4 regions of the Shewanella sp. NKUCC01_JLK genome follow, and region 4 is predicted to be linked to each of the others. Evidence: predicted binding sites of a transcription regulator. Region 4 holds the regulator's gene; each other region holds the start of a gene.
What was found. The regulator LexA, encoded in region 4, represses DNA repair genes until DNA is damaged. The targets are predictions, from matches to a motif close to TACTGTATNNNNATACAGTA.
Positions count from the first base shown of each region.

Region 1: a site for LexA is predicted at 1,856-1,875, ahead of dinB (DNA polymerase IV). Genes of this name have one in related genera too.
Region 2: a site for LexA is predicted at 5,470-5,489, ahead of recG (ATP-dependent DNA helicase RecG). Genes of this name have one in related genera too.
Region 3: a site for LexA is predicted at 3,880-3,899, ahead of recN (DNA repair protein RecN). Genes of this name have one in related genera too.

Region 1 covers NZ_JAHKRD010000017.1:87,000-94,692, reverse strand. The annotation lists gene KO537_RS17760 (FAD:protein FMN transferase) at 1-251, shown strand, start outside; gene nqrM ((Na+)-NQR maturation NqrM) at 267-491, shown strand; gene bfr (bacterioferritin) at 745-1,218, shown strand; gene bfr (bacterioferritin) at 1,228-1,695, shown strand; gene dinB (DNA polymerase IV) at 1,899-2,975, shown strand; gene KO537_RS17735 (LysR family transcriptional regulator) at 3,020-3,919, opposite strand; gene KO537_RS17730 (DMT family transporter) at 4,012-4,944, shown strand; gene KO537_RS17725 (methyl-accepting chemotaxis protein) at 5,098-6,744, opposite strand; gene KO537_RS17720 (cache domain-containing protein) at 6,838-7,392, opposite strand; gene KO537_RS17715 (aminoacyl-histidine dipeptidase) at 7,639-7,693, opposite strand, start outside.
Region 2 covers NZ_JAHKRD010000012.1:74,020-81,712, reverse strand. The annotation lists gene KO537_RS14185 (acyl carrier protein) at 1-87, opposite strand, end outside; gene KO537_RS14180 (phosphopantetheine-binding protein) at 97-351, opposite strand; gene KO537_RS14175 (lysophospholipid acyltransferase family protein) at 335-1,210, opposite strand; gene KO537_RS14170 (beta-ketoacyl synthase chain length factor) at 1,203-1,940, opposite strand; gene KO537_RS14165 (DUF3014 domain-containing protein) at 2,278-3,174, opposite strand; gene recG (ATP-dependent DNA helicase RecG) at 3,378-5,453, opposite strand; gene KO537_RS14155 (response regulator transcription factor) at 5,645-6,241, opposite strand; gene KO537_RS14150 (sensor histidine kinase) at 6,241-7,320, opposite strand; gene KO537_RS14145 (hypothetical protein) at 7,439-7,693, opposite strand, start outside.
Region 3 covers NZ_JAHKRD010000011.1:175,126-182,818, reverse strand. The annotation lists gene barA (two-component sensor histidine kinase BarA) at 1-662, shown strand, start outside; gene KO537_RS13665 (YjaG family protein) at 637-1,236, shown strand; gene KO537_RS13660 (DUF3319 domain-containing protein) at 1,394-1,627, shown strand; gene lldR (LysR family transcriptional regulator LldR) at 1,649-2,548, opposite strand; gene KO537_RS13650 (AEC family transporter) at 2,839-3,801, shown strand; gene recN (DNA repair protein RecN) at 3,930-5,588, shown strand; gene KO537_RS13640 (phosphatidylglycerophosphatase A) at 5,725-6,219, opposite strand; gene thiL (thiamine-phosphate kinase) at 6,235-7,191, opposite strand; gene nusB (transcription antitermination factor NusB) at 7,270-7,674, opposite strand; gene ribE (6,7-dimethyl-8-ribityllumazine synthase) at 7,686-7,693, opposite strand, start outside.
Region 4 covers NZ_JAHKRD010000015.1:41,002-48,694, forward strand. The annotation lists gene ctaD (cytochrome c oxidase subunit I) at 1-1,390, opposite strand, end outside; gene coxB (cytochrome c oxidase subunit II) at 1,400-2,935, opposite strand; gene KO537_RS16320 (SulA-like leucine-rich domain-containing protein) at 3,339-3,851, opposite strand; gene lexA (transcriptional repressor LexA) at 3,848-4,468, opposite strand; gene plsB (glycerol-3-phosphate 1-O-acyltransferase PlsB) at 4,629-7,052, shown strand; gene mtr (tryptophan permease) at 7,052-7,693, shown strand, end outside.

The sequences.
Region 1 (7,693 bases), on a different contig from region 4:
ACGGCCAACGTTTTACGCATATAATCGATCCGCGTACTGGTTTGCCGATAAATCATAAGTTAGCATCCGTGACGGTATTGCATCAAAATTGTATGACGGCCGACGGTTTTGCGACGGCCATGATGGTTTTGGGCACAGAAGCATCATTGGAGCTTGCCAAGAAGGAACACTTGGCGATAATGCTAATCGAAAAGCAAGGCGACGGATTTAAGGTCTATTACAGCGACGCCTTCAAGCCTTTCCTTATTTAGTTTTTGGAGTAAACCATGACCTCTTTTATTGCGGCATTTGTGATCTTGTTAGTCTTCTTTTTGCTCATGTCGATTGGTTATCTCATCAAGCGCAAAGCCGTTGAAGGAAGTTGTGGCGGTTTAGGTGTTCTAGGGATTGAGAAAGCGTGTGATTGTGATGACCCTTGTGACAAACGTAAACGTCGTATGGCCGCTGAAGAAGCGCGTCGTGAAAAGTTAACGAAAGACCGCATTATCTAAATAGTCTTGATTCGATCATAGCCTCCGATTTAGGGGGCTATTTTTTTGCCTCGTATTTTCTTACACGGGTTAATCATTTGAGATTTATCCTTGGGATTAGAGTGGGATAGCAAGTTAATCTAAGCAGGAATGAGAATGCTTTTCATCATTAAGTGAGTGAAATATAAAGATAATTTGAGTTGGTCGATAAATTGTACTAGGCTAGAAGCTTGATTTAGATCAATCTTTTCACGCTTACCAAGGATAGTAACTTATGAAAGGTCATCCTAAAGTGGTTGGGCAACTGAATCGGGTGCTTACCTGTGAGTTGACCGCCATCAATCAATATTTCCTCCATGCCCGCATGTTTAAACATTGGGGCTTAGAGAAGTTAAACCACGTCGAATACAAAAAATCCATCCAAGATATGAAGCACGCCGATAAGCTCATCGAGCGAGTGCTGTTTTTGGAAGGTCTGCCTAATCTGCAACAACTCGAAAAACTTCGCATTGGTGAACATAGCCAAGAGATGCTCGACTGCGATCTGGCCATGGTGCAAGAGCAGCTTACATTGCTGCGTGATGCGATCAGCTTGTGTGAAGCCGAACAGGACTATGTGAGCCGCGATCTGCTGGAAGATATTCTCGAAGACGAAGAAGAGCACTTAGATTGGCTCGAGTCGCAGCAAGAGCTCATTACGCTAACCGGTATTCAAAATTATCTACAATCGCAAATTAGCGACCAATAGGAGCAAGATATGAAAGGCGATAAAGACGTCATCGATGCGTTAAATCGACTCCTAACGGGAGAACTCTCGGCAATGGATCAGTATTTTGTCCATGCCCATATGTATGAAGATTGGGGCCTGAATGAACTCTATGAGCGTATCGCCCATGAGTCAGATGATGAGAAAGCCCATGCAGCCAAATTAGTGCAGCGCATTTTATTCCTCGAAGGTACACCCAATGTTGCCGCCCGTGAGGCATTGAACATAGGTAAAGATGTAGAAGAGATGCTACGTAATGATCTCGCCTACGAATACAAGGTCGCGGACGATTTGCGCAAAGTGATTGCACTGTGTGAGCAGAAGCAAGATTACCAGACCCGTGAAATCCTTGAAGTATTACTCGACGATACAGAGTCTGACCATATGTATTGGCTCGAAAAACAACTTGGGCTTATTGATCGTGTTGGATTGCAAAACTACCTGCAAACTAAGATGTGAGCCTTAGATTGTTAGGTTGAGTAAATACCTAGGCCACTGAGTGTAATGGCCTAGGAAACTCAGTTATTAAGCATGTCTGTTGTTCCTCACACTTGTCTTGTTCTCTTTTCTAGCGCTAGGCCACATCTTATTGGCCCCAAATCTATCAGGAACACTTGATTACTGTTTTTATATACAGTATTTTGGCGTTGGAGGAATTCAACGTGCGAAAAATTATTCATATCGATATGGACTGCTATTTTGCTGCTGTGGAAATGCGCGACTTTCCTGAGTACCGTGGCAAGCCTTTAGCTGTGGGTGGCAGTAGCGACCGTCGCGGTGTTATCAGTACTTGTAGTTACGAGGCACGTAAATTCGGTGTACGTTCAGCAATGGCAACGGCTTATGCCTTTAAGTTGTGCCCTGAGCTGATTTTAGTACCAGGCCGGATGCAGGTTTACAAAGAAGTGTCGCTACAAATTCGTGAAATATTTTCCAGATATACCCAATTAATTGAGCCGCTTTCCTTAGATGAAGCTTATTTGGATGTGAGTGAGTGCCAACAATATAAGGGCTCTGCGACCTTGATTGCGCAGGCCATTCGTCGCGATATCTTAGCCGAAACGGGTTTAACCGCATCGGCGGGTATCGCGCCAGTAAAATTTTTAGCTAAGGTCGCCTCGGATCTGAACAAGCCAAACGGCCAATATGTCATTACGCCAGAGACGCTTTCTGAGTTTGTTAAGACCTTATCGCTGCGTAAAATTCCCGGTGTTGGTAAAGTCACCGCCGAAAAGCTCTCTTTGCTCGGGCTCAATACCTGTGGTGATGTGCAAGCTTATTCTAAACCTGAGCTCTTAGCGCGATTCGGTAAGTTTGGTGGCGTGTTGATTGAGCGTTCCCAAGGCATAGATGAACGGGGTATTTCTGCCGACAGAGAGCGCAAATCAGTGGGTGTTGAAACCACGTTAGCAAAGGATATTTATAGCTTAGAGCAGTGCCAGCAGGTGATGCCGAGTTTGATCCAAGAACTGTCGTTGCGTTTAAGTCGCAGTGCTAAGGAACGCAAAATACATAAACAGGTGGTCAAACTTAAGTTTAACGATTTCAAGCAGACTACAATTGAGCACCGCAGCGATGAAGTCTCGATTGTAATGTTCTATGAGCTACTCGCACAGGCTATGGAAAGGCAAGAAGGCCGTGGCATTCGTCTATTGGGTATTTCGGTCGGCCTTACCGATTCTACTCTTGTCGTCGCCACAAGCTTAAACGGCCAGACTCAGCTGGATTTAGCACTCTAGCCGTTTATGGTGCCGATAAGCCGCAGACTCATGCCTGCATTGGCTCAATAAGCCTCGGGTGGATTCGCCAACATAAAATCAATTAACAGTCTGACCCGTAAGGGCAGGTTGTCTCGATCGCGATACATCAAGTAGGCGGTGCGCGGAATACCTTGCCACTCGGGCAGTATTTGAATGAGTTTGCCACTTCGTATCTGTTCACTCGCCATGCTGATGGGTATGAGTCCAATCCCAAGCCCCGCCACCACGGCCTGACAGGCAATCGCCATATCATCGACGGCTAGTTTGATATTCCCCCTTGGTTCAAACTCGACATTTTGCCCTGTGCTATTGTGCTGTAAACGCCACGTTTTTGTGGGCTTGGCGATGATAACCGGATGCTGATCCAGCTCTTCAATGGATTGCAGCGCATGCCACTGCGTTGCCGATGTGCTGGTGCAAAGTACAAAGCTAATCGTGGTAAGTGGCCTTGCAATCCAATCGGGATCTTTAGGTTCGCCCACTCGAAAGGCGATATCGATGGCGTTTTCACTGACATCGATATTCATGTTCGACAGACTTAAATCGATATCAATATTGGGATAATGCCGTTGGAAGGCGTTGAGTGATTCACCTAGCCAGCGATAGGTTGTATTGATGGGCGCCGAGATCCGCAATTTGCCAACCGCTTGATGTTTATCCGCATGCAACTCACCAGATACCTGGTTTAACTCGATAAACAGCGGGCCGCAGCGTTCGAGATACCGCTGACCTGTGGCGGTAAGGTTGACTTTATGGGCGTCTCTGTGCAGTAAACGCAGACCTAAGGATTGTTCTAACAGATTGATTCGACGGCTTAAGGTTGAAGGTGGAATGCCTAAATGCTGCGCCGCGAGCTTAAAACTCCCTTGCTGTGCCACCACCCAAAATAAGCGCATATCGTCTAAGGAATAATTAAGTTTCATATTTGGAATTTAAGCTCTCAATATTGTGTGTTTTAATAATATATGAAACTTATAAACTAAGCTCAATCCCAATTACCTCCCTAGAGGCCGATATGAAATCCCATACACCTTACATGACATTCGTTTGTCTACTGATTTGCGTTTTTAGCTGGGGCAGTGTGTTTCCGATTGCTAAGCGAGTGCTGGAGGAGATGTCAGGAGAATCCCTCGTCTTCTGGCGTTTTACCATTGCGGCTGTGACTCTAGCGTTATATATCGTTTTTACTCGTCAGGTTTGGCCCAAATTGAGTTTGGTGCAATATATTGTCATAGCGTTAGTGGGTGTGATTGGTGTGGGCGGCTTAAATCTGGCGTTATTTAATGGCCTGCAGCATACCTCTGCTGCCAATGGTGCCTTGATTATGGCGCTCAGCCCGCTGGTGACTTCAATCGTCAATGCGCTATTACAGCGTGAATGGCTCAGCAGACAACAAGTGTTTAGCTTAGTGGGTGGATTGGCGGGCGTACTGCTAGTGATCACCAACGGTAGTGTTCAGCAGTTGCTCAACTTTAGTTTTAACCAAGGTGATGTGATGATTGCCGCCGGCATGTTGGCGTGGAGTGGTTATACCATTTGTTCGCAACGGGTCGGCCATTGGTTGCCTGTGTTGCCATTTACCTTGCTGAGTATGATAGCTGCCAGTGTGTCTATGTCCGTGGTTGGGCTTGGCCGAGGTGAGTTTCACCCTTGGCTGGAGTTGATGGAAGTGTCGGCAACGGCTTTTTCTAGCGTGCTCTACATAGGTTTGTTCGCCACTGTGCTCGGTTATCTGTTTTGGATTAACGGCGTTAAAGCGCTTGGCCCCGCTAAGGCATCGATCTTTTTTAATCTCGTGCCCGTTTTTGCAGCATTAACGGCGTTAGCCATGGGGCAGGCGGTGACGGAAATTCAGTTGGTAGGGATGCTGATAGTGATCCTTGCGTTGATGTTACCTATGTTAGTCAACCTGCGCGCGGCAAGAGGCTTAGTGGTTAAGCGCTGCTAATCAGTGCTAGCTTTGCTGTTTAAATATAAGGGAGCACCTGAATTCAGATAATCACTGCGACAGGTTTATGCTCCCTTATTCGTTAGAGGGGACTTTTCAAACATCACTGATTTACAAAAGGTAACTTATATAAAAGCTTTCACCCTCAACAAATTACAGTTTAAAGCGGCTGACCAGCGCAGTGAGATTACTCGCCATTGACGAGAGTTGTACGCTTGCTGCGTAGATTTCATCAGTGGTTCGTAGACTCTCCTCCGACTGTTCGGCAATGTGTTGAATATTTTGATGACTCTCGTTGGCCATAGTGGTTTGCGCTTTAGCTGCTAGGGCGATTTGATTATTCATCTCACTAATTTGGCTGACCATTTCTGCAATATGCGCTAAGGCTTCACCGGCATTACTGGCGGCTTCTACGCTTGAGATAGCCTTTTCATTACCGATATTAATCGCCGCCACAGCGCTTTGAGTGCCATTTTGCACATTGGCGATCATTAATTTAATTTCTTCGGTGGATTGGTGAGTCTTAGAGGCAAGGGATCGCACTTCATCGGCAACCACTGCAAAGCCGCGTCCTTGTTCGCCCGCGCGCGCCGCTTCAATTGCAGCATTAAGGGCTAATAGATTCGTCTGTTCGGCAATGGCTTGAATCACCTCAAGCACGCGGCCAATATGTTGGCCTTCCTGTTCGAGTTTATTGATCTGCATTTCTGCCGTGCCTACATCTCCCGCAAGTTCACGAATCACATTGATGGTTTTTTTCACTCTTGCCTGACCGTCGGCGGTAAATACGTCGGCTTGTTTAGCGGCATCGGCGGCATGACTGGCACTGACTGATACTTCTTGTACTGAGGCGGCAATATGATCGCTGGCATCGGCGATTCTGTGGGTGGCAGCTTGTTGATCCATCAAGTTATGTTTTGCTGATGCGCTGGTTTTGGCTAGACCTTCGGCAGCGGTGTTGAGCTCTGATGTAGACTGTTTAAATTGCGAGATAATACCGTGTAAGTTATCGAGAAAATGATTGAATGCCTTGGCGAGATCACCAAGCTCGTCTTTAGAGGTTAAGTGGACTCGTTCGGTCAAATCGCCATCACCATCGGTAATGTCGTGGATTTTTGCGAGTAAAACCGCCAGCGGTTTGCTGATGAGTTTAGGCAGTGCAACGATAAAGAGTATGCAGATCAAGAGACTGATGGCTAAGGCAATTAACTGCATCTGTTGTCCATGATTGGCATCATCATCTACTTGGGCTATCGCTGCGGTAGTATTACTGTTTAAATCATTGATTAAATGATTAATGTTCTGGTGTAGTTGCTCGAATTGCGTTGCTGCTTGACCGAAACTAAGATCAATCGCCGTTGTTCTACCGTTACGGCCATTTTGGGTGCGTTGATTACTGATTTCTGTGGTTGTCGCTCGCCAAATATCGAAACTGTGATTCAATTCATTGAGCTTATCTTTAGCGAGGGGACTTGTGGTCACATCGGCAAACTTATCAATATGTTCTTTAACGAGAGAGATACTATTAGTGTGCTGCTTTAAAAGGTCGTTGTAAGAGTCTGTGCCCACGTTAACAAACATCAGGCTGCGCTCGGCCACTTGAGCTTGATAAAGCTCTTTATCGGCTTGTAGTAGTTCAGATTGGCTAGGTAAGTATTCAAGCGCGAGTGTATTCGCGCTGTGATTTAAGGCTTTGAGTCCTAAAATGCCAGTTGAAGAGGCGAAGATGACTACGCCAGCGAGTAGCAGACTTGGATAAGTCAGTTTCTGATTAACGGATAGATCTTTATACCATTCCATAGTCACGCCCTCCTTGATTGATACACTGAAAAGGTGAGAGCCGCAATAACCTCTGTGGTAAGAGTGCAGCCCATCACTGGCGTTCTCTGGTAATTAGAGTCCAAATTGATCTAGGTTGATCCCAATCGTGATAGCACCAATTGCAGCATCGCCATCCATCACTGGAATAGAAATTTGTACTAGATAGGCTTGGGAGCTCTCGTCAAATTTGACCGGACCTATGTGTTTATCACCTTTGCCATTGGCGAAGGATTTTTGCCATTTATCTTCATCACCCTGCCAATAATCTGAAGTTTTACTGATCATGGCGACGTTTGCGCCTTGATTGTCCATGAGGAAAATTTCTTGGTAGTAAGGTTTGCTGGCTTCGAAGGTCGTGAGAAACTTAGCCGCTTCGTTGTTCATCAGGGATGACATAAAGTCATCAATACCTGCGGTGGCAATCCATTTTTCATCTAATGTTTTGATTGAATCTAAGCTTTTGCCTTGGGCGTTTTGCGCTTTAACGGCATTCACCAGTACCACTTCTCTGCCTAATGGCATCAGTGAATCGGCTAGGTCGATAACGGCTTTGGGGACTTCTTCGGCGAAACTGAGGTTACTGCTGAGCAGTAGTGCGGCGGCTGACAAGATTTTACCAAATTTCATGATCTCTATTCCTTAAGGTCACAGTATTGAAGGGGAAAGCGGTTATCTCTAAAAGCGCGATAAGCAAAAATACGTTAGGGTAAGACAGAACAACTATAGTAGAAAATTCAAGTTATTCAGTTCTTTCATAAAAATTTTATCGATGGCATTTCTACACACAAATAGAAGCCGTGGTAAAAAATAAGGCCACATCTGACTTGAGCAGATGTGGCCTTGAATTGAGTGAGCTTGGGTAAGGTTAGAACATTAAGCCTTGACTGGAATGCGCTCGAGTACGGCTAATAATAATGTCCAATATTGG
Region 2 (7,693 bases), on a different contig from region 4:
CTCAGGCGTAATCGCCTCGGCATCAATTTCGAACTCGTCCACTAAAATAGTGGTCAGCATAGCGAGGATTTGTTCACGATTTTGCATATTCCTCTCCTATGGACGCTGTGATTCGATAAAGCGAGCTAAGCTGGCAACACTGTGGAAATGGGCCTTAGTGGCATCCGAATTGGCTTCGATTTTGACATCAAATTTTTTCTTGATGGCTAAGCCGAGCTCGAGGGCGTCGATAGAATCTAAGCCTAAACCTTCGCCAAATAGCGGCGCATCGGTTTCAATATCATCAATGCTGACGTCTTCTAGATCGAGACAGTCGATGATTAACTGCTTTATTTCATTGTTTAAGTTCATAATTATTTTCGAGTTGTTGTTTATAGTAATGTTCAAGATCCCGCGTCAGCTGCCGGGCCATTTTTGCATGCTCACCTAAAGCCGCTTGGTACTTCTGGTAAGAAACGATTGTGCCGATTTCAACGGCCATTCCCATGGTTTGCCTTGGGATTTCATACCAAGGTTGCTCCTTTGTCAAACCACGCACATTGGTACGTAGCACCACAGGTAAAATATCGGCTTCGGCCCTTAAGGCGATATTGGCAGCGCCGCGGGCAAAGTGGTTAATGGTCGCACCGACCACCGTACGCGTGCCCTCGGGGAAGATGATTAAATTGGTGCCTCTTGCGAGCACTTCGCGGCAATCCTCTAGCATCAATTCGGCGCCGCGATTGGGAATATAACCCGCGCAGGACACCACACCCCGCAAAAATGGATTACGCCACAAAGCTTGTTTGACTATGCAGCCCGCATTGGGCATGAGACTTATCAATACCACCACATCCACTAAACTGGGGTGGTTGGCAATGACGATAACGCCTCTGGCATCATGTAATTTTTGTACATCGTGGCTGCTGACCTTAATCACACCTGCCCAAGTGAGCATGGCGACAAAGCCTTTGAACATTAAATGCACGGCCTTTTGTACCCGAATTATCCGCGCCTCTGGTGTGCCTGGCCAAAAACGCAGCAAAGGCAAAATGGTCAAGGAGCTTAATAAGCCGCCTAAGCCAAAGGCGATATAACAACTTACACCGCCTAGCCAACGTGGCACATAATTCAGCCCTTCGCGGCGAGTTTCTGGCAAGGTATAAGCGGCATTGAGCATTGAATCTTCATGGCCCTTAGCGGCGTCATGGCTGTGGGCTGCATCAAACATGCTCAAGTCTCCAATGCCATTGGGATAAGCAGCCTGAAATATTTTGCGCCGTCGCTAGGGCGTGGATAAATGCACCATAGGTCAGCGGATTTAAAGCTGTTGCTTTAGAAATGCGGCTGACCGTGAGCTTGGCCGAAGCGGGTGTATCGAAGGGCGCGAGCTGTAGGCCTAGGGCCAAAGGTAATTCAAATTCTTGGGTAAACTCATCGTAAACAGGAGGCACTGGATCATCACCGAAGACCAATAACAATGGTTCTGGCGATTGATGTAATTGGGCGAAGGCTTCGACCATAGCTTGGGACAGGGTTTCTGTGCCCGCCGCAACTGAGGTTGAAGGCGCGGTATTGGCCGCCACTATGCCAAAAATGCCGCTGGCGGTGTTGTGCACTGACTGACTAAAACCTAAGGGCGATAAGGGTTGTTTGGCGATAATGTCTTCGAGTAGGCCAATGGTGCGCTGCAACTCTCCATGGCGCGAGGCAAAAATAGAGCGACAATTTGCAGGCATTTCGCACTGAAAACTCACCTCTAACATCATCTTAGTCAAGCGACTAAAACGGCGGCGCTGCATGGCGGGAATTTGTTTGAGTGCGGGAGCGGTGGTATCCGACTGTGGTGGCGTATCGAGATTGAGCTCAGCCGAACTCTCGCACCAAGTTTGCCAACTTTGATGGTGCTGATATTGGGGGGCCCAAGCGCCCCAAGAGAGAATGCTGAATGTTAGTTGCACTACTTTGCCTCGACACTAAATTTAAGCTGTCTTAGTTATCCCTAACTAAGTTAGAACATTAATGGATTGTCATACCATAGTGAGGAGTATACGCGTTAGAAGAATGACGCTCGAAATGCCCTCTACAGCGTGGTCATTCTACACTATACCCCTTCTTTTTATGAAGCCATTTGCATTGTGCGGGTTAACGGAATGGGATCAAGTGCTGTGATTTGCAGCGCTTATTCGACATTGAGTAACAAATATCGCAGTGGCTATCTGATTTCGCAGACACTTTAACTTACAGGTTAAAATGAAAAAAGGCGCACTGAGCGCCTTTTGGCATGAGCTTGATAACCTATTGCGACAATTGACTCTCGATTTTACGCAGCGCTACTTTCAACTTGCGAGTATTTTCTGGACCCATACGGATCAACAGTTTTTGTGCACTGGGTAGTGCCTCTAAGTTAGGGTCAACGAATTGATAGTTAACGCTAATTGAATTCAGCTCAATCGGATCTTCAATAATAGGTGCTGCGAGTAACATTTTAATTGCTTGCAGCATTCTGTCGTTAAATTTGGCGTTGCTGTAGCCGAGTTCGGTAAAAGCTTCCTCTAGGAGCGGCGTCAGTTGCTTGTAAGTTGTGATTAAGCTCTGTTCGTCCATTTTGGCAATCGAGTCAACATAGGCGTCGTATCTGTGGAACCCCTCAGGATTTAAATACACTTTGTTGGTGATTTCTGAGACTGAGAACAGCTTCTCTGGTCCTTTAAGTGGGCTAACTTTACGGGTTAATTCACCCTGAGCTAGGTTATCCACGAATACCACAAATTGGCGGACGAGATCTTGCTGCACTAACGAAGAACTCAGCACATTGTTATTGATCATGGCGAGGGCTTTTTGTTGCACAAATGCATCACTTTCAGCCAGCACAGGCACAGGTTCTACGACAACTTCAGGCTCTGCCACTGCAGTGGTTTCAGTGCTATTGATGTTCGTTTCTGTAACGGCAGGCGTCGTCTCTGTGGTTTCAGGCTCTGGCGCACTTTCGAGCGTCATAGGTTCAGATGGCGGTGTTTCAGGCAATACAATAGGGGCGTTAGGAATGAGTTTAGGTGAGTCAGAATCACCGCTGTAGTAATAATATCCTCCGGCAGAAAGTAGCACGACGAGCACTATCGCAAAAAGCGCAAAGCGATTGCTGCTAGAAGACGTCTCTTGAGGTGTTATTCTATCATCTTGATTAACTTGCATTTTACATCCTTCGCTTGAGTGTCAAGGTAACTTGGTGAATACATGCAGCTAACATTAAAGTGCAAGAGCGGGTTATTTGAAGGCCGCAGGTTCATTTTGCAAGTTTCCATGCGCTTGTCTATAGCGCTTAGCTGAACATAAACAATTTATTTCGAGTAAAGGCAGATGTTACGCCTCGTTCTTTACCCTTTAATATTTACGGCCTAAGCCTGCACATAGTGCTGTCTGTGCCCGAGCCAACGTAAAATAATTGCATCGACCTTTTCGGGGGCTTGCGCCATTACATGGCTCGCTAATTTCTGAATGTGTGGGATCAAAGCTTGATCGCGCACCAGATCGGCAATTTTGAGCTCAGCCAGTCCCGTCTGCTTAGTGCCAAGCACTTCACCTGGGCCACGAATTTCTAAATCTTTCTGCGCTATGATGAAACCATCATTGCTTTGTCTGAGTACACTCAGTCTTTGGGTGGCGGTATGGCTCAACGGCGCCTTGTAGAGTAACACACAATGGCTTGCGATGGCGCCTCGACCGACTCGTCCGCGCAGTTGATGCAGCTGTGCTAGACCTAAACGTTCAGGGTTTTCAATGATCATCAGGCTGGCATTAGGTACGTCGACGCCCACTTCAATCACGGTTGTCGCTACCAGTAGATGAATAATGCCTGCCTTAAAGTCGGCCATGATTTGCTGTTTCTCGGCGCTCTTCAACCTGCCATGCACTAGGCCAATATTGAGCTCGGGCAGGGCGAGGCGCAGTTCTTCGGCTGTGTCTTCGGCGGCTTGGCATTCGAGCACTTCGGATTCTTCAATCAGAGTACACACCCAATAGGCCTGACGTTGGTCGCTGATGACGGCGTTACGCACCCGTTCAAGCACTTCGTTACGGCGTAAATCAGCAATCGCCACTGTGGTCACTGGAGTTCGCCCCGGCGGCAGTTCATCGATAATGGACGTGTCGAGATCTGCATAGGCCGTCATCGCAAGCGTGCGGGGAATAGGTGTGGCTGTCATGATCAATTGATGCGGGTGGAAACCTTGGTTCACGCCCTTTTCCCGCAGGCCTAAGCGTTGGTGTACGCCGAATCTGTGTTGCTCATCGATAATAATTAACGCGAGTTTGCTAAAGACCACATGCTGCTGGAAGATGGCATGGGTGCCAATCACCATTTGGGCTGCGCCGGATTCAATATCCGCAAGGGATTGGGTTCTGGCCTTGCCTTTAAGTTTTCCCGCCAGCCAACCTACCTTAAGTCCGAGTGGCTCAAACCAAGCGGCAAAGTTAGTTGCATGTTGCTCGGCCAATAACTCGGTCGGTGCCATCATGGCAACTTGATAACCGTTTTCAATCGCTTGTAATGCCGCCATCGCCGCGACTAAGGTTTTGCCAGAGCCAACATCCCCTTGCACTAAGCGCATCATAGGGTGCGGTTTTTCTAAATCTTTGCCTATATCAGCCACGACTCTTTGCTGGGCGCCCGTCGGCTTAAAGGGCAGAGCCGCGAGGAAGGGATTGAGCAACTGCCCCGTGGCTTGCATGGTGACAGCGGCATCTAAATTACTGCGCTGCCTTAGGCGTAACATGCTGAGATTGTGGGCGAGTAATTCTTCCTGCACGAGTCGTTGCTGGGCTGGGTGTTGGCCTAGCTCTAAATCGAACTGAGAGATCCCCGCAGGAGGACGATGTAGCGTCTGCAGCGCTTGTTTAAGGCTGATGTTGTTAGGTTGCAATTGTGGTGGCAGCAGCTCAGTTAAGCCACCCTCTTCCAGCAATACCAAGGCTTGCTCCGTCAGCTTTAGCCAACTCGCCTGTTTTAAGCCCTCAGTCGTGGGATAAATCGGCGTTAGGGTATCACTCAGGTGAACATCTTCACCGGGATACACCACTTTATATTCTGGATGCACTATCTCAGCTTGATGACTACCACGGCGCACTTCACCGTAGGCGCGGATCATCAAACCATTTTGCATGGCATTACGCTGAGCAACGGAAAAGTTAAAGAAGCGCAGGCTTAAGCTGCCCGTATCGTCGCGCACATTGCAGACCAGCATGCGCTTGCGGCCTTGGATGATTTGTGTCGATTGGATTTCAGCTTCTATAGTGCCATAACCGCCTAGGCTGAGGGCGGCAATGGGATAGATTTGGGTTCTATCTTCGTAGCGCAGGGGTAAGTGAAACAGCAGATCTTGTACTGTTGTGATGCCGAGCTTTGCGAGTTTCTCCGCGACCTTTTTGGCGACGCCTTTGAGGTCGGTGATCGGAACAAGATCCAATTGCTGCAAGTCGTTAGCACTCAATCACTGTGAATTTATACATATATTAACAGAGAATAAGCGTAAGGCAATCTCAAGGGGAATTAGGGTGTTATCAAATTTTGTTTGGAAGCATAGCTAATATCCTTCTGTGGCCTTAAGACCACAAAATTGTTGATAAGATCTCGTTAGGCTGAAAGCGTGGTTAACTGTGAGTGTTATTACAACCAGCCTTTTTGCTTGGCAATGCGGGCTGCATCGATTCGATTACTGGCATTGAGTTTGGCTATGGCTTCAGAGAGGTAGTTGCGAACAGTCCCTTCGGCGATAAAAAGAGTTTCGGCGATGTCGGAGGTGGATTTGCCTTCGCTAGCGAGGCGAAGAGCGCGGCGTTCTTTATCGTTGAGCGGGTCGACATCGCCAATCGCCATCATGGCAAGTTCAGGATCGATCACTCGTTTTCCCGCCATCACTTGTTGAATCGCGTTGACTAAGGTTTCCGAGGGCGCATCTTTAAGCAGAAAGCCGCCCACACCCGCTTCGATGGCACGTTTAATATAGCCCGCACGGCCGAAGGTGGTAATGACCACAACCTTAGTTTGGCTATGTTGCTCCTTTAACCATGTAGCCAGCTCTAAGCCTGTGCGGCCGGGCATCTCGATATCCGTTAGCAAGAGATCAAAGCTTTGCTGTTTGAGTAAGCTTAGAGCTTCGTCGCCGTCACTCGCTTGGGTGATACTAAAACCCCCTGCAAGCGTAAGGAGTGCGGCGAGTGCTCCTCGCACCATAGCTTGATCTTCCGCCAATAAAATCTTCATTAATGTGTTGCTCCCTGCAAAGGTAAACTGACGGTAAATCTATATCCCTGTTCGAGATTATAGCTCAAGCTGCCGCCTAAACTGTCGAGACGCTCGCGTATACCAGTGAGGCCATTACCTTCTATAAAAGGTTTGGCCGCGGCATTGTCTTTGACTTCTAGCAGCAGGCGGTCTGATTGCTTAGAAAAGTGGATAGAGCATTCACTTGCACCGCTATGGCGGAGAATATTATTAATAAGTTCGGTGAGGATCAAACTCAGTTGGCTTTCTGTGCTTGCACCTAGCTTGGGTAGCTCACCACTGAGCTCGACACTTAAGCCTTTATCCCTTAAGGATTTACAAAGCTGCGTCACGCAACTCTCTAGGCCCTTGTGTTTGTAGTCTGACACTGTGTGGCGGATCTGGCTTAAACTTTCCCTCGCAATTTGTCCTAGCTCAATCAATTGGGTTGATGCGAGTTCATATTCTTGTTTTGCGATAAGTTTTTCGGCTAGCTCAGCCTTAAGGGCGATGGAAGATAGGCTATGCCCCATAATGTCGTGTAGATCCCGCGCGATACGTTCACGCTCAAGCATAGTGGCCAAGGTGGTAATTTCTTGGGCACTTTGCTGTTCTTTCAATTTATGCCGATAACGTCTGCGTTCGGCGACACCAAACATGCCCACGCCGAGCACTAATCCCGAGCCGTAAAGCGGAAAGTAGTAACTGTTAAAGTGGTAAATCTCATTGAGGGCAAACAACAGGCCGATGAGGGCTGCAATAGCCAACAGACAGGTCCGGAGAGGATAAAAAAAGCCAATGAAGAAGGCGGCAAAGGTAAATAGCGAGATAGAGCCTGGGTTGATTGGTGTGATCGCTATTGCTATGACCACCATAATGAGAATGGGCAGATAGGCGCTACGGCTATTGCACTTATAAGTCCAAAAATAACTGGCAATAAAAGGGATTAACACAGCAAAACTGAGGGCGATTTTCCAACTTGGATAGGGATTTATGGCAAGTGGGATCAGATAAAACACTAAGTTTATCAAATACACCCAAGCAAGTTTTCGTTCGAGCTGAAGGGGAGTGCTTATCATGATGCCTCTGTGTCACTGAGTTGGTTGTTCAATGCCCACCGATGGCATCTGTTTTAATTTATTCTTTTTAGGGATTGGCGCTATCGTCAGCGCCATAGATCCCCGTTAACAACTTTGTCTATTTTGCACTTAATTGCTGATTTTGTTGAAGCAAAAATTTTGCCCAACCGTAATCTGCTTGTACTTTGATCGCTTGTTGCCAATCTTCAATCGCGCCTTGGCTATCGCCTAATTCCTGTTTAGCGAGCCCGCGCCACGTGTAGGCTTCGGCTTCACCCCAGCAAATATTGTCGCAAGGCTGGGCGAATCTTTCTATGGCCGTAGTGGCTAAGGTCTTAGCATTTTGCATGCTGCCGCCAAATATGGCTGGCGT
Region 3 (7,693 bases), on a different contig from region 4:
AGGCAGTTAAACAGGCGAAGACTCGCACCTTCGACTTGATCTTTATGGATATCCAAATGCCTGGCACAGATGGCATTAGCGCCACGAAGCAAATTCGCCAAGGCTCGATGAACCGCAACACGCCGATAATTGCCGTGACAGCCCATGCCATTGCCGAAGAACGCGAACTGATTTTAGGCAGTGGTATGGACGGATATTTACCTAAACCTATTGATGAAGCGGCGCTCAAAGACATTATTCATCGCTGGATCACTCGACCTAAGTTCACCCATTTTGACCTGCATACGCTGAACTGGGATTTATGCTTAACCCAAGCCAATCACAAGGCCGATCTCGCCTTAGATATGCTCAGAATGTTGCTCGACTCATTGCCGCAAACCGTGGCGACGATTCAAACGGCGCTAAGTCAAAACGATCACCCAGTCATGCTCAGTACTATCCATAAGCTGCATGGTGCGAGCTGCTACTGCGGCGTGCCAACAACCCAAAGATTATGCCAAGAAATTGAATCAGCACTAAAACGTGAAACATCGGTTGAAGATCTCGAACCCGAAATACTAGAGTTACTTGATGAGTTAACTAAGGTAGAATCTGCGGCAAATCAAGTGATATCACAGCTATCAGCGGAAATAACAGATGACCAAAAAAACGGGCTTTTTTAAACGTCTCAAGGCGTTAACACTGCCACAAAAACAACTCTTTGCCACTGCACTTTGCCAACGTATGTTGCCCAACTATCAACTGTTTTCCGAAGTCTGTGAGTTTGGCGATCCTACTGTGTTGAGTACCGCATTAGAACTATTGTGGCAATCCCAGTACGACTCCAAGCTCAAATTCAATGTCGATGTGCATCTGCAACGCTTGGAAGATAACACCCCAGATCCTGCTGATTTTGAAGCCTATGGCGTCTACCCTGCTATGGATGCAGTGGTCGCCATATCGACCTTACTGGGTGCGATTCAAGGCAAAATTGAAGAAGACATAGTCAATATCAGCAAATTGTCATCCAGCACAGTGGCTAACTACATCGAAGCGATCAGCGATGTCGATTTGGTGGATGAAGCATTAGATGATTTCGTTTTCGCCCATGAAGTCATGGAAGAAGAGAAAGAATTACAAAATTCTCTGCTGGAAATTATTGAAGAAAATCCGAAGATCACTGCAGAACTGGTCAAGGGTTTACGCAAAGATATTATCGAAGCTGGCGTATCAAATATCGGTATCAGCGTCGCTTAATTGATGGGGGTGCTTGGGGTTACTCAAGCACCCTTATTTCTAAACAATGTTTCTAAACAATAAGCCTCTAGTCTCGACTGCAATCACTTTCATGCAAGCCACAAAACGAGTAAGACCAAGGCTAGCAAGTTCCATCAGCCAATATTGAGTTATTCCAATGAGAAAGATTGTTTATCAAGGATTTATCTTAACCAATAGCGAAGGACGAACCGACAGTTGGAAACTGACCATCAAAGATCAACAGCGTATCGGTTCTTTATTTGAACTACGGCGTTTAGTGGGATACTTCTTAGAACTCGGCATACTGCCCGCGACACGCTCCACCCTGCAAGACGCAAAACAAACGCAAAACACCATGAGCAAAAACACCGTAAAACCTAAAAGACGCTAAAAATCAGTTCCCCTCGTTAAATCAACGCATAGAGAATAACTCTGGCGCCTTTGACTGCATAAACTCAATAAAGACTCTTACCTTTAGCGGCTGCTGGCTGCGCTGATGATATAAAATCGAAATTCGCCTCTGTTCGCCAATCCATTCAGGCAGTAATACTTTAAGTTTTCCCTCTTTAATCTGCTGTTTTACAAATAGTTCAGGACCATACAAGATCCCGCCATGGCCTAAGGTCGCCTGAATCGCTCCGTGTAAATCAGTGAGGGTGAGCTTAGTCGGGCCATTAAAATAAAAAGACTCGCCGCTTGGATGCTTTAAATGCCAATTAAACAGCGGCCAGACTTTTATCAGTTGATGGGCTTCAAGATCATCGGGATGCTCAAGTTTAGGTGCCTGAGCCAAGTATTCTGGCGTGGCAAACAGGCAATAGTCGAGCTCGCCTAAGGTACTCGATACCCAAGAAGAATCAGGCTGAGCCCCGCCAACAATCGCCACATCTATGCCTTTATCGATCAAATCGACTAACTCATTACTCTGGGAAATGTGCAAACGGATATCAGGATACAAACGGCCAAACTCATTCAATGCTTGAATAAACACGATGGAAATAATCGAAATCGGCGCGGCGATGCGTAAGGTTCCCTCGGGTTTATCACTGCCTAAACCACTTAGTTCATCAAATTGAGCAACCACACTCTGGTAGCGTTGAAAGAGCGCCAGCCCTTCCTCTGTCAGTCGCAACTTGCGGGTGCTGCGCATAAAGAGCTGTTTATCGAGCTTCTCTTCCAACTTCGCTAACTTGCGGCTCACAGTGGCGATGGGCATATCGAGCTCCTTCGCCGCCTGCGAAAAACTGCCCGCATTGACTAAATGCACAAAAAGATAGACAAGTTGTAGTTCAGCGCCTAAATCATCACTCATTGCATATCCTAATTTCACATATTGGGTATTGACGTTAAAACGCTAAATTCACTAAGTGCTTGTGTTTTAAACATTGAATTATTCACTTATACGACCATAGCGCAATAGCCTTAGATTGAAATGGTATGTTATTTTGTGGCGAGTTTTACTGCGCTGGCGCTAACTCTGGCTTTAAAGTGACATAAAAAGAAGCAAGTGCTGTAACTCTGTCCACCAAGAATCATAGCGACAGTAAAATGACGACGGTGGACGAGTTTATTCAAATTTAATCGTAAGGATGAGTGAGGGAAATGACCATTTTAACCCCTCTGTTTGCCGTCTTCGGGATCATGTTGCTCGGCACACTAGTGCAAAAACTAAAACTCTTGCCCGTCGATACGGACCAAGTGCTAAACCAATATGTCTACTATATTGCATTCCCTGCAATCATGCTTATCGCCCTCGCGCAGCAGCCGATTGGCGAGATTTTGCAATGGGGATTTATTGCGGGCTACAGCACAGCTATGGTAATCACTTATCTTGTCTGCCTTGGGCTATCGCTGATCGCTAACCCTAAACAGCATGCGGTTGCCGCTATTCGAGCCCTCAATGCCACCTTTGGTAATACGGCATTTATTGGTATTCCACTGCTCATCATCCTCTTTCCGCAGCAGCAAAGTGCGTTAGTCGCCGCCGCGATTGCCAGCTTATTATCCGTGCTGATGTTTGCCGTCGCCTTAGTCTCGATGGAACTGGCCACTAACACCCAAAGACAACACCACGCCTTAGTCATAATGGCGATGGCGGTAGGTAAAAACCCTATCGTTATTGGTAGCTTAATTGGCGTCGGCATTTCGGCGCTAGAGATAAAACTGCCGTCAGGGCTGGCGCTAATGATCCAGCAAATAGGCAATACCTCAAGCCCCTGCGCCCTATTTGCTATCGGCATGGTACTCGCCAAAGCAATGCGCTACCAGAAAGATAGCAGCGTATTTAGCCCCAAGAATTTTATCGAATTGAGCCTTATCAACCTCTTCAAGCTGGCTATCCAACCGGCACTCGTCTACTTTATGCTTAACCGTTTTGGCGTAAGTGGTGACTACCTGATCATGGGCGTGATCTTGAGCGCACTGCCCACCGCGGCTAGCGTGTACTTACTTGCCCAGCGTTATAACACTCAGGCTTCTACCAGTGCTCAGGGTATTCTATTTGGTACCTTAGTCACTTTCTTCAGTTTGCCTATCTTAGAAAGCTTAGTAAGAATCTATGCATAATCAGTTAATTAAAAATATTTACTACCGATAATGCCGATTATTTACCCAAGCCACTTTACTGTATATAAAATCAGTATATACTGTTTATCAATACAGTGGTTTGGTATGTTTTTCGACAGGAATTCACTATGCTTTGCCAACTCAGCATTAATAACTTCGCTATCGTCCGTTTTTTAGAACTGGATTTTCGCCCCGGTATGACCAGCATCACAGGTGAAACCGGTGCGGGTAAATCGATTGCCATCGATGCGCTAGGCCTATGCCTAGGCAATCGCGCCGATGCCAGCAGTGTTCGTCCCGGAGCCAATAAAACCGAGGTCAGCGCCCGCTTTTCCTTGGATGATATTCCACTGGCAAAACGTTGGTTAGAAGATAACGATCTTGAACTCGATGATGAGTGCATTCTACGTCGGACTATTGGTAGCGATGGCCGTTCACGCGCCTACATCAATGGTAATCCAGTGCCGCTGACGCAGCTAAAATTACTGGGTCAGTTGCTTATTGGTATTCACGGCCAACATGCCCACCATGCAATGTTAAAAAGTGAACATCAACTCACCCTGCTCGACAGTTATGCCAACCACAGATTGCTTATCGATACGGTTGCCGCTAGCTTTCAACGCTGCAAGCAAATTGAGGCCGATCTAAAGCAACTCGAAGCCTCCCAGCATGAACGTATTGCCCGTAAGCAATTAGTACAATATCAAGTAGAAGAACTCGATGAGTTTGATCTTAAAGTTGATGAGTTCGATGAGATTGAGCAAGAGCACAAACGTCTGGCCAATGGCACTGAGTTGATTGATACCTGTCAGGCGAGCTTAGAGTTACTCACAGAGGGCGAAGAGAACAATATAGAGTCGCTGCTCAATCGAGTCGTTTCCCTCGCCGAAGATCTGCAAAGCTACGATCCTGCATTAAGCAATATCAACACTATGCTCAATGATGCCTTAATCCAAGTGCAAGAAAGTGCCGGCGAATTGCAGCACTATTTGAGTAAGCTTGAACTCGATCCGACCCATTTTGCCTATTTAGAAGAACGGCTATCAAAAGCCATGCAACTGGCGCGTAAGCATCATGTTAGCCCGAATAAACTGGCCGAGCATCATTTAGCATTAAAGGCTGAGCTAAGCACCTTAGACAGTGATGAAAGTAAACTTGAAGAAATTCAGCTTCAAGTCGAGGCAAGTAGAGCCGCTTATCTTAGCAATGCGCAAAAGCTCAGCCAAAGCCGAGCCCGCTATGCTAAAGAACTCGACAAACTGGTGACTCAGTCAATCCACGAACTGAATATGCCTAAGGGTAAATTTACGATCGAAGTCAATTTCCACCCCGAGCAAATGTCAGCCAATGGCAGTGACAATATCGAATTTATGGTAACCACTAACCCTGGCCAACCTTTGCAACCGATTTCGAAAGTCGCGTCTGGCGGTGAGCTCTCACGGATAGGGCTAGGGATCCAAGTGATTACCGCGAAGAAAGTTGCCACACCGACATTAATTTTCGATGAGGTGGATGTCGGGATTTCCGGCCCCACCGCAGCAGTAGTGGGCCGCATGTTACGCAGCTTAGGGGAATCGACCCAAGTACTGTGCGTGACTCACTTGCCGCAAGTTGCGGGCAATGGTCATCAACACATGTTTGTCGATAAATTTAATAAGGCAGGCAGTACTGAGACCACAATGAAATCGCTCGATCGTGAGCAGCGTATCCAAGAGCTTGCAAGACTGTTAGGTGGCGATACTATCACCAGCAATACCCTCGCGAACGCAAGGGAACTGCTGCAATAGTAGTATGGATCAGATAACGAATGAGGTCGCTAAACGCTTGAATCTACACACTCTATATCACAAGCTAAGGGGCTATATCAAAAACTAAGGGTTAGTTGTTGGCCATGCTAACTAACATGTCGGGTTAGCGATAATGTTAGCTAAAACACCAGACTAGCCCTTGCAGACAAATAAACGAAAACACGCCCGCTAACACATCGTCAATCATAATGCCAAAACCACCATGAACTTTGGCATCGAGCCATCGAATAGGCCAAGGTTTGATGATGTCGAAAAAGCGAAATAGACCAAAGCCGACTAACAACCAACCCCAACCTGCTGGTGCCGCTATCATAGTGATCAGTAGCCCAACCACTTCATCCCACACAATCGCACCGTGATCGTGTACCCCCATATCTTGAGCGGCTTTACCGCAGATATAAAATCCCGCAAATGCGCTCAATAAGGTTAAGCCGATATACCAAGTGAGCGGTAATGGCGCCATCAATAAATAGAGGGGAATGGCTGCTAAGGTACCGAAAGTACCAGGCGCTTTAGCGGCGAGTCCGCTACCAAAACCGAGTGCCAAAAAGTGGACAGGATTTTTTAATGACAGGCGCGTTAGCACCTGATCCTTTGACAACCATTTCATTAACATGCTCTTCGCTTAAAAGTGCTCGAAACCGTGATACGGTGGTGTAAACGGCTCACCATTGAGTTGCAACTTGAGCTTACTGCCTGCACAAATTTGTCCAACGCGAACAAACTTTGCTCCTGCATGGCTCAACGCTGTCTCAAGCGCACCTTTTTGCGCTTCAGGAACGGTGAACAGCAGTTCATAATCTTCGCCCCCCGTAAGCGCATAACCTAAGGCATGCTCCTCGCTGACGGTATCTTGCATCGCCCGTGAAAGCGGGATGCAATTAACATCGACAACCGCACCAACTGCCGAAGCCTTAAGCACATGACCGATATCCGAGATAAACCCGTCGGAAAGGTCGATAGCACTGGAGGCAAGCGAACGTAAAGCTTGGCCCGCTAAGACTCTTGGTGTTGGACGATAATGGCGATTGATCAGGAATTCTTTATGCTCGGCTCTAGCCTGTTGCGCGCCGCGAATGATATCCAGACCTAAGGCCGAATCTCCGAGCGTGCCCGTGACATAAATCCAATCACCCGCTTTAGCACCATGACGCGTGAGTGCCTTACCCTGTGGGACTTGGCCGTGCACTGTGATGCTAATCGCCCGTGGACCACGAGTCGTATCGCCGCCAATTAAGGCGATGCCATAGTAATCGGCCGCTTCAAACAAGCCTTCACTAAAACCACTGAGCCAAGTCTCATCGACTTCGGGTAGCGTTAAGGCAAGCGTCATCCACGCGGGTTCAGCGCCCATGGCAGCCAGATCAGATAAATTTACCGCTAAAGCTTTGTAACCTAAGGCAGCGGGAGGCATATCGGGGAAGAAATGGACATTTTCGACTAAGGTGTCACAGGAGATAGCGATCGACTTGTTTTCTGCGGGTTGCACTAAAGCGCAATCGTCACCGATGCCAAGCTTCACATCACGGCGAGTGGGGCCGCGGTTGCTAAAATAACATTCAATTAATTGGAATTCTTTCACTGTACAGTTTGGCACGACTTACATCGGCCACCTTTGTTAGCAATGAAAAACGGTATCCTAAGATACCGTTTGTCTTTATTACTTGCGTGCAACCAGTTTGTCGAGCAGTCCGTTCACAAACTTATGACTCTCGTCCGCACCGAAAGCTTTTGCCAACTCAATCGCTTCGTTAATCGCGACCTTGTATGGCACATCTTTACGGAAAGTCAGCTCATAGGTCGCTAAACGAACTATGGCTTTCTCTACTGGAGACACTTCATCAATCGGGCGTTCCAGATGCGGGATGATCAGCTCATCCAATTGGGTTTTCTTCGTTGCAACGCCTGAAAATAGCTCACGAAAATAAGCTACATCAACACCGTCGAGACTTTGTTCAGTTAAAAACTCATGCTCGACATCGGCAATATTATTCCCGCTTAGTTGCCATGAATAGATGGCTTGAACGGCTAAACGGCGGGCCTTGCGGCGCTCAGAAGGCTTCATTATTTTTCCTACTATAACA
Region 4 (7,693 bases):
ATTGAATCGAGTAGTCAGGGATACGCCTTGGCATTCCTGCCAGCCCAAGGAAATGCATCGGGAAAAACAGCACGTTGACTGAAATCACCGAGCACCAGAAATGCCATTGTCCCAGTCGTTCGTTGTACATGTGTCCCGTCCACTTAGGTAGCCAGTAATAGGCCGCTGCCATGATGGAGAAAATCGCACCAGTCACGAGCACATAATGGAAATGTGCCACAACAAAATAAGTATCGTGGTACTGGAAGTCGGCGGGTGTAATGGCGAGCATTAATCCCGAAAAACCGCCAATAGTGAAGAGTATGATAAAGGCTACAGCAAACAGCATGGGCGTTTCGAAACTGAGTGAGCCGCGCCACATAGTGGCAACCCAGTTAAACACTTTCACTCCAGTTGGCACTGCAATCAACATAGTGCAATACATGAAGAACAGCTCGGCAAACACAGGCATACCTGTGGTGAACATATGGTGCGCCCACACGAGGAACGACAGAATTGCAATACTAGCCGTAGCATAAACCATGGATGCATAGCCAAATAAGGGTTTACGACTGAAGGCTGGGACTATGGCAGAGATGATGCCAAAGGACGGCAAGATCATGATGTAGACTTCAGGGTGGCCGAAGAACCAGAAAATATGCTGGAACATCACAGGATCGCCGCCGCCAGCCGCATCGAAGAAACTCGTGCCGAAAAACTTATCTGTCAGCACCATAGTCACTGCGCCAGCGAGTACGGGCATAACCGCGATCAGTAGGAATGCCGTGATAAGCCAAGTCCACACAAACAATGGTAACTTCATCCATGTCATGCCTGGCGCGCGTAAATTCACTATGGTCACAATCACGTTGATTGCGCCCATGATCGAACTTATCCCCATGATGTGAATAGAAAATACAAAGAGCGCCGTGCTATCTGGACTATAAGTTGTTGATAGTGGTGCGTAGAAGGTCCAACCAAAGTTAGGTCCGCCACCTTCCATAAATAGCGAACTGAGAAGGATAGTGAAGGCGAAGGGGAGTATCCAAAAACTCCAGTTATTCATCCGTGGCAGCGCCATATCGGGCGCCCCTATCATCATAGGGATCAGCCAGTTAGCGAGCCCTGTAAAGGCTGGCATTACCGCACCGAATACCATGATCAGCCCATGAACAGTTGTCATTTGGTTGAAAAAGTTGGGCTCGACCAATTGTAATCCAGGTTGAAAGAGTTCAGCGCGGATCACCATGGCCATAGCGCCACCGGTTAAGAACATAATGAAGCTGAACCATAAATACAAAGTACCTATGTCTTTATGGTTGGTGGTTAGCAGCCAGCGCATGATGCCCTTTGGCGCACCATGATGATGGTCATCATGGGCTGCGGTTTGATCTTGAGTCGTTGTGCTCATCATTATCCCCTACTGTCCATGACTTGCGATATCAGCAGGTTGCACTGTATCGCCGGTATTGTTGCCCCAAGCATTGCGTTCATAGGTAATGACTGCTGCAAGTTGTTGTGGGCTAAGCTGTTTGCCAAATGCCTGCATAGCCGTGCCTGTTTTACCGTGCATCACAATATCGATGTGATTGGCGACTGGTCCAATGGCGATAGCGCTACCCACTAGCGCGGGGAAGGCGGGTGGTATTCCTGCACCTGTCACTTGATGGCAGGCAGCACAGAAGGTCGAGTAGACAGTTTCACCTTCGGCCATGAGGGCGTCATGGCTGAGTGTGGGGAGGCTTGCGGGATCGACTGCAGCTGAGACGTCTGTTGCAGGCGCGGGTGTCGGGGTTATACTGCTTGGTACCGCGGCGGATGTTTGTGCAGAATTGCCGTTCATGTACTCGTTGACGTCTTTGGCTTGCACTGCATCGCCAGTATTATTGCCCCAAGCATTACGCTCGTAGGTAGTCACTGCCGCGATTTCTTGTGCGGTCAATTGCTTACTAAACGCTTGCATGGCAGTACCCGTTTTACCGTTGAGCACAATTTCAAGGTGACCGCTGAGTGGTCCCGTTGCAATCGGGCTACCTTTAAGGTGCGGAAATACGCCTTGCAACCCTTCGCCATTGGGCTGGTGGCAGGCTGCGCAGTGCCCGAGGTAAACTTGTTCACCTTGAGTCATCAACTCTTCTTTACTTAGGGTTTGTGATAAAGCGGCTTGAGCGGCTTCAGCCGCAGCACCTGCGGCTTGTTTCTGCTCTGTGACCCAAGCCTCAAACTCGGCTTCGGGTAACGCTTGTACTACGATAGGCATAAAACCATGGTCTTTACCGCAGAGCTCGGCGCATTGACCACGGTAAATGCCGGGTTTGTCGATGCGAGTCCAGGCCTCATTGATAAATCCTGGATTGGCATCTTTCTTAATTGCAAAGGCGGGCACCCACCAAGAATGGATGACATCCTCTGAAGTCATCAGAAAGCGGATTTTGCGGTTTATCGGTAGAACGAGCGGTTTATCGACTTCCAATAGATAGTTTTCACCCTTGGTTTCGGTGCCTTCGATTTGTGCTCTGGGTGTTGTCAGTATGCTATAAAAATCAATATCTTGATCGAAATAGCTGTAATGCCATTTCCATTGGGAACCCGTGACTTTTACGGTGAGATCGGCGTTGCTGGGATCTTCCATTGCGATTAAAGTTTTTGTCGCTGGAATCGCCATTAAGATCAAAATTATAAATGGCAGAATCGTCCAAGCGATTTCAACTTTAGTGCTTTCGTGAAAGTGGGACGCGACAGCGCCTTTGGATTTTCTGTGGTTGATCATGGCGTAAATCATGACGCCAAAGACCACTAGGCCTATTGCGCAGCAGATATACAAGATGGTCATGTGCAAGTGATAAACCTTGCCACTGATCTCGGTCACGCCAGGGGTCATGTTGAACCGCATGTCCGCGGCGGTCAACGGTGGTGCGAAAAGCACCACGAGTAAACAATACAACAATTGCTTCACAAGACTTCTCCTCTGCCAATTGCGAATAGCAACTACAAAGAAGAGCAACACAGTAAGTCTCAACTCTATGCAAACTCTTCAGTTCCCAAAAAAGCTTTTTTGACTTCAACGTGCGTTGGCGGCTGTTACTTTTAATCAAGTATTGTTACTGCTGGTAATTAGCCACGCTGGCACATACTGCTGAAATAAATCTGTTCTCTATTTTTAGTGGCGCTTCGAGTTCGATAAATACTCGATTCATTGACCACGGAAGGTGATATATCATCACCGACTTAACCAACCATACTTGCTGTTTAAATATTGATCAAGATCACTTATTTATCTAATTATCTGAAAAATTGCCAAAAAAAAGCCTCACATTCATAGGTGAGGCGGCTTTCAAGGTAAAAAATTAAATGAATATTTAATGTACAGAGCTAAAAAAAGATTGCTGACCGAAGAGATTGCCTTGCTCAATGCGTACGTCGGCATGTAAGTGACTGTTTACGTCTTCAAGCACTATGCCCATAGCTCGGGCACTTTTAGCCACGATTTGTAGGCGTCGATTATCCCGCGCATCTAATGATTGAGTCCAAGTAATGACTGCACTGGACGTACCACTTGTCAGGGCTTTTTCCATCGCCCACAGGGTTTCGACTTCATCTTTAGCATGTACCAGTAAGACTCTATCCATACGCACACCTGCACTGGCGAGCATTTGCTTGTAGCCAATACTTGGTGGGTTGATGAGCACTAACCAACGGCCCTGTTGGCTTAACTGAGCGAGTTGTGCACTCAGATGAATTAATTCTTGGCGACCTTGAGTCTTAGTTGGCATGCAGGCGATGGGCGCATGGTGCCAGTCATAGTCGGCATCACGGACTTCATCGAGCCACAGGCCCGGATGGCGGGGGGCATTGCCAAGTAGTTTATTCATAGCCAATCTCCATTACGGATCACACCGACGGCGAGTCCTTCAATTGTTAAACTTTGGAAGCCTAAATCCACTTTAATCGAGGAGTAATCTTCATTTTCGGCATGTAGATAGACTACATTACCTTTTTTTTCGAAACGTTTAACAGTGACATCGTCATCGACTCTAGCGACAACCACTTGACCATTCCTAGCTTGTTCTACTTTATGAACTGCCAGCAAATCACCTTCGAGAATGCCGATATTTTTCATGCTGTCGCCCTTTACTCGCAGTAAAAAATCGGCGGCGGGATGGAACATGCTTGGGTCGACTTGGTAGTACTGTTCAACATGTTCTTGGGCGAGGATAGGTTCACCCGCGGCCACTTGGCCGATGAGCGGTAAACCTGTTTCAGTCAAATCTTCGATTTCCGCAGGCAGACGAATGCCCCGAGATGTGCCAGGCATGATCTCAATGCAGCCCTTTTTCGCCAACGCTTTAAGGTGTTCTTCAGCCGCATTGGCGCTCTTAAAACCTAAACGGGTTGCGATTTCTGCCCGAGTGGGTGGCATGCCAGTATCGGCAATATTTCGTTTAATTAGCTCTAAAATTTCAGCTTGGCGTGGCGTCAAAGGTCTCATGGTGTTTCCTGTTTTTCTATACAGTTACTGTTAGTATATACAGTATTATTTGCAGCGCAAGTATTAACCACTTTTTAGCTATGTTGGAGAGAATTAGCGAATATTACCCATAGTCTGGTATTCTATCGGGCTAGTAAACGCACTTAATTGCATAAGAATAATGCCTAAACACGACTCTCTTTGGTTGAAATCATTACGTTGGATCCAAAAACACTTAGTGCACACTATTGTGGTGCCTCAGGATCCCTTTGCCGATCTGAATCTGGATGCTTCCAGACCCCTTGTTTATGTGATGAAAACAGAATCCCTCAGTGACATCGCTGCTTTGAGCGAAATAACGGCTAAGTTAGGCTTACCAAGCCCTTATGAGCCTCTAGTGGCTAATGGTGTGACTGCGCCTCGGGTTGTCTGTCTTCAAGGACGTAAGCCACTGTTTGGCGAACGTGCTGGTAATGAGCCTTTCCTCGAATGCTTTATGCGTTTGTTAGCCGTGCATAAGGAACGTCCTGAATTGGATATTCAACTGGTGCCCGTGAGCCTGTATTGGGGCCGAACGCCAGGGAAAGAAGACGACACTATGAAGGCGGCCGTATTTGAGCGGGAAAACCCGACTTGGCTGCGCAAGTGCTTGATGATTCTGTTCTTAGGTCGACATAACTTCGTGCAGTTTTCGAATGCCGTATCCCTGCGTTACATGGCTGACGAACATGGCACCGACATGGGGATTGCCCATAAGTTAGCACGGGTTGCGCGCGTGCATTTCCGTCGTCAACGTAAGGTAATGACAGGGCCTGTGCTGCCAAACCGCCAAGCACTGTTTCATTCGTTGCTCAAATCTGAGTCGCTGCGCAAAGCGATTCAAGAAGAAGCCGCCAGTAAAAAGATTTCTGAGACCCAAGCGCGCGAGACGGCTATTGAGTACCTCGATGAAATCGCTGCCGATTACTCAGATAGTTTAGTGCGTATTGCCGAGCGTTTCTTAACTTGGCTGTGGAACAAGCTTTACAGCGGGATCAACATTAAAGGCGCCGAGCAAGTTCGCCAGCTGCACCATGATGGCCACGAGATTGTTTATGTGCCTTGCCATCGCAGCCACATGGATTACCTGCTGTTATCGTATATTTTGTATTATCAAGGCATGGTTCCGCCGCACATTGCTGCCGGCATTAACCTCAATTTCTGGCCCGCGGGACCTATGTTCCGTCGCGGTGGTGCCTTCTTTATCCGCCGTAGTTTTAATGGCAACAAGCTATACACCGCAGTATTTCGTGAGTATTTAGACCAGCTGTTTGCTAAAGGTTATTCGGTGGAATACTTCTCCGAAGGCGGCCGTTCACGTACTGGCCGTCTGTTGGCGCCGAAAACTGGCATGATCGCCATGACGATGAACAGCGTACTGCGCGGTATTGAACGTCCTGTCACACTTGTGCCTGTGTATTTAGGCTATGACCATGTGATGGAAGTGGCGACTTACCATAAAGAGTTAAGCGGTAAGAAAAAGAAAAAAGAATCTGTGTGGCAGGTGTTCGGTGCCATTCGCAAATTAGGTAATTTTGGCCAAGGTTATGTGAATTTTGGCGAGCCTATTACCCTGCAAAATTTCTTAAATGAGCGTGCGCCAAACTGGCGTGCTGAGTTGGCCGATGATCCCGAGCAGAAACCAAGTTGGTTAACGCCAGCGGTAAACGTGCTGGCTAATCGGGTGATGACGCGTATCAATGATGCCGCAGCCGCGAGTTCGGTGACTTTGACTAGCTTAGTTTTACTGGCGACAGATCAAAACGCCTTAGAACGTAGTCTGCTGGAGCGTCAGCTTGATTTGTATCTGACCCTACTCAAAAAAGTGCCTTACACTTCTTATACATCTGTTGCCGAAGGTGATGGTAAGCATTTAGTGCAGCAAGGTTTAGAGCTGAACAAGTTTGTTGTTAGTGCCGATCCTTTAGGGGAAATAGTGTCTATCGAAGCGAGTCAGGCTGTGTCTATGACTTACTATCGTAACAATATCATTCACTTATTTATTGTTCCTTCATTAATTGCGAGTTGTTTAACCCACAATGAACAGATCCCGCGCCAGCAAGTCGTTTCAATCGTTGCCGATTTTTATCCACTGCTGAAAGCCGAACTCTTCATGGGAATTAAAGACTTACCAGCCTATGTTGAGCAAGTACTGGATTTCCTGATTGGGCTAGGTTTAGTGGTTGAGACAGATACTTTAGCTGTCGTGCCTGAGCACTCAAGCCAATTATTGTTGTTAGCCAGTTCAGTGAGCGAGACTCTGCAACGCTACGCTATTATTTTCAATCTGTTAGCGAACAGACCTAAGATGGAGCGCTCAGAACTTGAGTCTGAGAGCCATTTACTCGCCCAGCGTTTAGGGGCTTTACATGGCATTACCGCGCCTGAGTTCTACGATAAAAAACTCTACGGTACTTTGAGCGTGAAGCTTAAAGAATTGGGATATCTGGCGGATAGTGAAGATAAGTCCAATATTAATCGCATACGAGATCAGGCCAATAGCTTATTACGTCCGTCAGTGAGACAAACGATAGTGGCGAGTGTCACCGCGGAGCACACAGTTTAATGGCAAATCATATGAATGCGGCTAAGCATAAGCCCGCAGGTAAGTCCTTGCTTGGTGGTGCCATGATTATTGCTGGCACGACCGTAGGTGCTGGGATGTTTTCTCTGCCCGTGGTCGGTGCAGGTATGTGGTTTGGCTATTCGATTTTAATGTTATTGGGTATTTGGTTTTGCATGTTGATGTCGGGCTTATTGTTGCTCGAAACTAATTTGCATTTCGAACCTGGTGCTAGCTTCGATACCTTAAGCAAGCAAACTCTTGGGCAGTTTTGGCGGATAGTGAACGGCGTTTCTATCGCTTTCGTGTTGTATATTTTGACTTATGCCTATATCAGCGGCGGTGGTTCGATTGTGAATCACAGCTTGCAGGGCATGGGAATTGAGTTACCGCAAAGCGTGGCAGGACTGGTGTTTGCCATAGTATTGGCGAGCATAGTATTGATCAGTACTAAAGCCGTGGATCGGATTACCACGATTATGCTCGGCGGTATGATCATTACCTTCTTCCTCGCGATCGGCAATTTATTGATCGAAATTGATGTGACTAAGTTGCTCGAACCCGATGGTAATAACAGCTTTTCACCTTATCTGTGGGCGGCGCTGCCCTTTGGTCTCGCCAGCTTCGGTTACCATGGTAACGTT